DNA from 2 places in the Cytobacillus sp. FSL R7-0696 genome. Region 1 is predicted to be linked to the other one. Evidence: a T-box and tRNA genes for the amino acid it is inferred to sense, from the RefSeq annotation. Region 1 holds a T-box; the other holds one or more tRNA genes.
The links. The T-box of region 1 lies ahead of alaS (alanine--tRNA ligase). A T-box ahead of a tRNA ligase gene usually reads a tRNA of that ligase, here a tRNA-Ala.
Positions count from the first base shown of each region.

Region 2: it encodes a tRNA-Ala, which carries the amino acid that the T-box ahead of alaS (alanine--tRNA ligase) is inferred to sense. The anticodon was not compared.

Region 1 is NZ_JBBOWA010000001.1:3,167,139-3,170,402, reverse strand. Features, by position in the region: gene alaS (alanine--tRNA ligase) at 1-1,228, opposite strand, end outside; T-box leader at 1,283-1,489, opposite strand; gene MKX29_RS16370 (AI-2E family transporter) at 1,579-2,655, opposite strand; gene MKX29_RS16365 (DUF3918 family protein) at 2,808-2,939, opposite strand; gene MKX29_RS16360 (hypothetical protein) at 2,965-3,156, opposite strand; gene MKX29_RS16355 (PRC-barrel domain-containing protein) at 3,176-3,264, opposite strand, start outside.
Region 2 is NZ_JBBOWA010000001.1:1,633,054-1,636,317, forward strand. Features, by position in the region: rRNA gene MKX29_RS08615 (16S ribosomal RNA) at 1-1,170, opposite strand, end outside; tRNA gene MKX29_RS08620 (tRNA-Ala) at 1,355-1,430, opposite strand; tRNA gene MKX29_RS08625 (tRNA-Pro) at 1,447-1,523, opposite strand; tRNA gene MKX29_RS08630 (tRNA-Arg) at 1,528-1,604, opposite strand; tRNA gene MKX29_RS08635 (tRNA-Leu) at 1,614-1,702, opposite strand; tRNA gene MKX29_RS08640 (tRNA-Gly) at 1,709-1,783, opposite strand; tRNA gene MKX29_RS08645 (tRNA-Leu) at 1,802-1,886, opposite strand; tRNA gene MKX29_RS08650 (tRNA-Lys) at 1,896-1,971, opposite strand; tRNA gene MKX29_RS08655 (tRNA-Thr) at 1,979-2,054, opposite strand; tRNA gene MKX29_RS08660 (tRNA-Val) at 2,072-2,147, opposite strand; rRNA gene rrf (5S ribosomal RNA) at 2,157-2,273, opposite strand; rRNA gene MKX29_RS08670 (23S ribosomal RNA) at 2,349-3,264, opposite strand, start outside.

The sequences.
Region 1 (3,264 bases):
CGTACTCCTCTGTTAATTCAACAGGGAAACCATACGTATCATAAAGACGGAAAACATCTTTTCCATCGATTACAGTATGTCCATTAGCTTTTTCTTTTTTCATTACTTCTGAAAGAATAGCTAAACCCTCGTGTAACGTTTCATGGAAGCGTTCTTCTTCGTTTTTTATGACTTTTTGAATAAAAGCTGTTTTTTCTTTTACTTGTGGATAATAATCAACCATTATTTCTGCAACCACAGGTACTAACTCAAACATGAACGGACGATGAATATTGATTTGTTTCGCATAACGAACCGCGCGACGTAATAATCGTCTAAGGACATATCCTCTACCTTCATTTGATGGAAGAGCGCCATCACCAATCGCAAATGCTACTGTACGAATATGGTCAGCAATCACTTTAAATGCGACATCTTGTTCCGCAGTTTTCCCATATTTCTCAGCAGAAATATCTTCTGTTCCTTTAATGATTGGCATAAATAGATCTGTGTCAAAGTTCGTCTTTACATTTTGCACAACTGAAGCCATACGCTCTAAGCCCATGCCCGTATCAATATTTTTCTTTGGTAGTGGAGTATATGTTCCATCTGGATTATGGTTAAACTCAGAAAATACAAGGTTCCATACTTCCAAATAACGTTCGTTCTCTCCCCCAGGATAGAGCTCAGGATCATTTAAATCGTTACCATACTCTTCTCCTCTATCATAGAAAATTTCTGTGTTCGGCCCACTTGGCCCTTCACCAATATCCCAGAAATTCCCTTCCAAACGAATAATTCGTTCTTCTGGTACACCTACTTTTTCTCTCCATAATTGGTACGCTTCATCGTCCTCAGGGTGGATTGTCACAGATAATTTGTCTTCTTCAAAACCAATCCATTTTGGACTCGTCAAGAATTCCCAAGCATATAGAATCGCTTCTTCTTTAAAATAGTCACCGATAGAAAAATTCCCAAGCATTTCAAAGAATGTATGGTGACGTGCTGTCTTCCCAACATTTTCGATATCATTTGTACGTATTGATTTTTGTGCATTAACGATCCTTGGATTTTCGGGAATCACTCGACCATCAAAATATTTCTTCAATGTAGCTACACCACTATTAATCCATAATAGTGATGGATCTTCATGCGGTACTAAAGAAGCACTTGGTTCCACTGCGTGACCTTTTTCTTTAAAAAAATCTAAAAACATTTGTCTAATTTCTGCACCAGTTAAATGTTTCATAAAAAAACCTCCTAAAAAATTTATGTAACCATAAAAAAAAGCCCTCATCCCCAATACAGGGACGAGAACTTAAGCTCGCGGTACCACCCTGATTGTGAAAGAAAACTCTCACCTCTCAAAGCACCTTAACGCGGTGAACGGCAGTAGTTAACTGCACTCCGGATTAGCTTTCTGTTATCCTTCATCGAGAAATTCTCTCAGCCATGGAATTTCCTCTCTTTCGAATGGGCTATAACATACTTCTTCCATCAACATCTTACATTATATAAATAGATATAGTCGAATTATAGCTAGTTTTTTGCTCCTTTGTCAATATCAATGTCTAACAGTATCAACAAATTCAGCTGAAACTATACCTTATCTGTCCTCTGTCGGTTCATTAACAGTTTACGTGCATGTATAAGACTAATTTTTAGGATCGCCAAAATCGGAACAGCCATAATTAAACCAATGATACCGCCAGCTTCTCCACCAGCTAGTAATGAAAGCATAATAATAAGGGGGTGCATATGTAGACTTTTCCCTACAATTAAAGGAGATAATATATTCCCTTCCACAAATTGTAATACGACAATAATAATTAATGTGATAATCACCATTTTGACTGATAGGGTCGCTGCAATAATCACCGCTGGGACTGCACCAATAATTGGACCAAAATACGGAATAATATTGGTTATTGCAATGATAAAACCAAGTAATAATGGATACTTCATACCGAACACCCAAAATAAAGTAGCTGAAATCACCCCGATTACTAAACATACAAGGAGCTGCCCACGAATATAACCTCCGAGCGACTTATCAACATCTCTTATAAACAAAACAGCCTCTTTTCGCCATCTTCTTGGTGTTAAGTACCAGACTGCTTTTTTTACATCCGTATAATCTTTTAAAAGGTAAAAGGAGATAAATGGGATAATGGCGATGATCAAAGCATAATTAAGAATCTCGAGCAATATATTGATTGCCTTTGTTAATAATTTATCTAATGCTGCTTCAATATCGTTAATCCCATCCTCAACACGTAATTGTAAGGTTTCCGGCCATTCAGATGTGCGTTCTTGAATCAAAGCAATAAAAGAGCGATATTGCTCGGCAAACTCTGGCGCATGATCAACTAAATCATTTAATTGATGAATAAAAGCAGGAATCCCTTTATACAATCCGTAGCCAACACCACCAAAAAATAATAAATATATTCCTAAAGCTGCTAATCCTCTGTGCATACCCGTTTGATGTAACTTTTCAACAATAGGGTGTAAGAGATAAGTAAAAAATGCCCCAAGTAAAAACGGGATCAGCACAACAAGCAGTAATTTTAAAAGAGGGAGCCATAATTCTTTTAATTGGAAAAAGATAAAAAGTAAAATGAGAACAAGCAAAACAAAGCCTAAACGGTACAACCATTTCATACGAACGTCCATACACTACGCCTCCCTTTACTATCTTGAGAAGAGAGCATATGAATTATACATACAAGTTAAAACATGGGGCGGAGTGGATACATTTATTGACATAGCTCAATTATCTGTACGAAAAACGTCCCCAATCGTTTGATTGAGGACGCCGTATACATTTAAAACATTTTCATTACTTTTCTTTGTATCTTTTTCATATCCCTTTTTGAGACGATGTTATTTTTCTGCATATAGCTATATGCGGCTACACCTGCGCCTATGACAGCTGCTGAGGTTAACATTTTATTCATCATATGACACCTCTCATAAGAATTTTTATGAAGAAAAACGACGCTCTTCTTCATCAAATAAGTCATCTAAAGAACTTAAAGACCCATCTTCTTCCACTTGGTGAGTGTGGATCATTCCTTTAGACAATGAGAGTTCGATAAAGCAATTCCAACAGTAATATTGATTTATGCCAATCTTACCGACATCTTTGCTTTGACAATTAGGACATTGAAGCATCATGGAAAGGACACCTACCTTATTCTACATTTACAATAATGGCATCCTTTCCAATCGCTGGTGCGCAACTAGCTTTAACTACTTTCTTTCCTTCAAGTACATCAGAAA
Region 2 (3,264 bases), 1.5 Mb from region 1:
CGGCAGTCACCTTAGAGTGCCCAACTGAATGCTGGCAACTAAGATCAAGGGTTGCGCTCGTTGCGGGACTTAACCCAACATCTCACGACACGAGCTGACGACAACCATGCACCACCTGTCACTCTGTCCCCCGAAGGGGAAAGTCCTATCTCTAGGATTGTCAGAGGATGTCAAGACCTGGTAAGGTTCTTCGCGTTGCTTCGAATTAAACCACATGCTCCACCGCTTGTGCGGGCCCCCGTCAATTCCTTTGAGTTTCAACCTTGCGGTCGTACTCCCCAGGCGGAGTGCTTAATGCGTTTGCTGCAGCACTAAAGGGCGGAAACCCTCTAACACTTAGCACTCATCGTTTACGGCGTGGACTACCAGGGTATCTAATCCTGTTTGCTCCCCACGCTTTCGCGCCTCAGCGTCAGTTACAGACCAGAAAGTCGCCTTCGCCACTGGTGTTCCTCCAAATCTCTACGCATTTCACCGCTACACTTGGAATTCCACTTTCCTCTTCTGCACTCAAGTTCCCCAGTTTCCAATGACCCTCCACGGTTGAGCCGTGGGCTTTCACATCAGACTTAAGGAACCGCCTGCGCGCGCTTTACGCCCAATAATTCCGGACAACGCTTGCCACCTACGTATTACCGCGGCTGCTGGCACGTAGTTAGCCGTGGCTTTCTGGTTAGGTACCGTCAAGGTACCGGCAGTTACTCCGATACTTGTTCTTCCCTAACAACAGAGTTTTACGATCCGAAAACCTTCATCACTCACGCGGCGTTGCTCCGTCAGACTTTCGTCCATTGCGGAAGATTCCCTACTGCTGCCTCCCGTAGGAGTCTGGGCCGTGTCTCAGTCCCAGTGTGGCCGATCACCCTCTCAGGTCGGCTACGCATCGTCGCCTTGGTGAGCCGTTACCTCACCAACTAGCTAATGCGCCGCGGGCCCATCTGTAAGTGATAGCAGAACCATCTTTCAATCTAATTATATGTATAAATAGATATTATCCGGTATTAGCCCCGGTTTCCCGGAGTTATCCCAGTCTTACAGGCAGGTTGCCCACGTGTTACTCACCCGTCCGCCGCTAATCTTTGGGAGCAAGCTCCCTCAGATTCGCTCGACTTGCATGTATTAGGCACGCCGCCAGCGTTCGTCCTGAGCCAGGATCAAACTCTCCAATAAAGTGTTTGATTAGCTCGTTTGCACCTGTGGTGCTTTGTTGCTGATAAATCAGCTTTTTTAGAATTACGCTTGACGTTTTACGTTCGTTCAGTTTTCAAAGAACAATCTCGTTCGCCTCAGAAGCGACTTTATAATCATACAACATCTTAACTTGTTATGTCAATAACTTTTTTTAAAATGTTTTTGGTGGAGCCTAGCGGGATCGAACCGCTGACCTCCTGCGTGCAAAGCAGGCGCTCTCCCAGCTGAGCTAAGGCCCCAAAAGAGTAATAAAAATGGTCGGGAAGACAGGATTCGAACCTGCGACCCCTTGGTCCCAAACCAAGTGCTCTACCAAGCTGAGCTACTTCCCGTATATGGCGCGCCCGAGAGGAGTCGAACCCCTAACCTTTTGATCCGTAGTCAAACGCTCTATCCAATTGAGCTACGGGCGCATCAATAAGTGGTGCCGAGGACCGGAATCGAACCGGTACGGTAGTCACCTACCGCAGGATTTTAAGTCCTGTGCGTCTGCCAGTTCCGCCACCCCGGCACTTATTGGAGCGGAAGACGGGATTCGAACCCGCGACCCTCACCTTGGCAAGGTGATGTTCTACCACTGAACTACTTCCGCAAATATTCAAAATAAAAATGGTGCGGGTGAAGGGAGTCGAACCCCCACGCCTTGCGGCGCCAGATCCTAAGTCTGGTGCGTCTGCCAATTCCGCCACACCCGCATATATAAATGGTGAGCCATGAAGGACTCGAACCTTCGACCCTCTGATTAAAAGTCAGATGCTCTACCAACTGAGCTAATGGCTCGTACAAGTGGTGCCGGCCAGAGGACTTGAACCCCCAACCTACTGATTACAAGTCAGTTGCTCTACCAATTGAGCTAGGCCGGCAAATAAACACAAAAAAATGGTGGAGGATGACGGGATCGAACCGCCGACCCTCTGCTTGTAAGGCAGATGCTCTCCCAGCTGAGCTAATCCTCCAATATGTATGCCCGGCAACGTCCTACTCTCACAAGGGGACAGCCCCTAACTACCATCGGCGCTGAGAAGCTTAACTTCCGTGTTCGGTATGGGAACGGGTGTGACCTTCTCGCTATCGCCACCGGACTATGAAATTGTAAGGGAATCGTTCCCTCAAAACTAGATAATGCTGAAGAAGATATTTATTGAGTAATCGCCTGTTTGGTTAAGTCCTCGATCGATTAGTATTAGTCAGCTACATGTGTCGCCACACTTCCACCTCTAACCTATCAACCTGATCATCTTTCAGGGATCTTACTAGCTTGCGCTATGGGAAATCTCATCTCGAGGGGGGCTTCATGCTTAGATGCTTTCAGCACTTATCCCTTCCGCACATAGCTACCCAGCGATGCCTTTGGCAAGACAACTGGTACACCAGCGGTGCGTCCATCCCGGTCCTCTCGTACTAAGGACAGCTCCTCTCAAATTTCCTGCGCCCACGACGGATAGGGACCGAACTGTCTCACGACGTTCTGAACCCAGCTCGCGTACCGCTTTAATGGGCGAACAGCCCAACCCTTGGGACCGACTACAGCCCCAGGATGCGATGAGCCGACATCGAGGTGCCAAACCTCCCCGTCGATGTGGACTCTTGGGGGAGATAAGCCTGTTATCCCCGGGGTAGCTTTTATCCGTTGAGCGATGGCCCTTCCATGCGGAACCACCGGATCACTAAGCCCGACTTTCGTCCCTGCTCGACTTGTAGGTCTCGCAGTCAAGCTCCCTTGTGCCTTTACACTCTACGAATGATTTCCAACCATTCTGAGGGAACCTTTGGGCGCCTCCGTTACTCTTTAGGAGGCGACCGCCCCAGTCAAACTGCCCACCTGACACTGTCTCCCATCCCGATAAGGGATGTGGGTTAGAATTTCAATACAGCCAGGGTAGTATCCCACCGACGCCTCCACCGAAGCTAGCGCTCCGGCTTCTAAGGCTCCTACCTATCCTGTACAAGCTGTACCAAAATTCAATATCAGGCTACAGTAAAGCTCCACGGGGTCTTTCCGTCCTGTCGCGGGTAACCTGCATCTTCACAGGTACTATAATTTCACCGAGTCTCTCGTTGAGACAGTGCCCA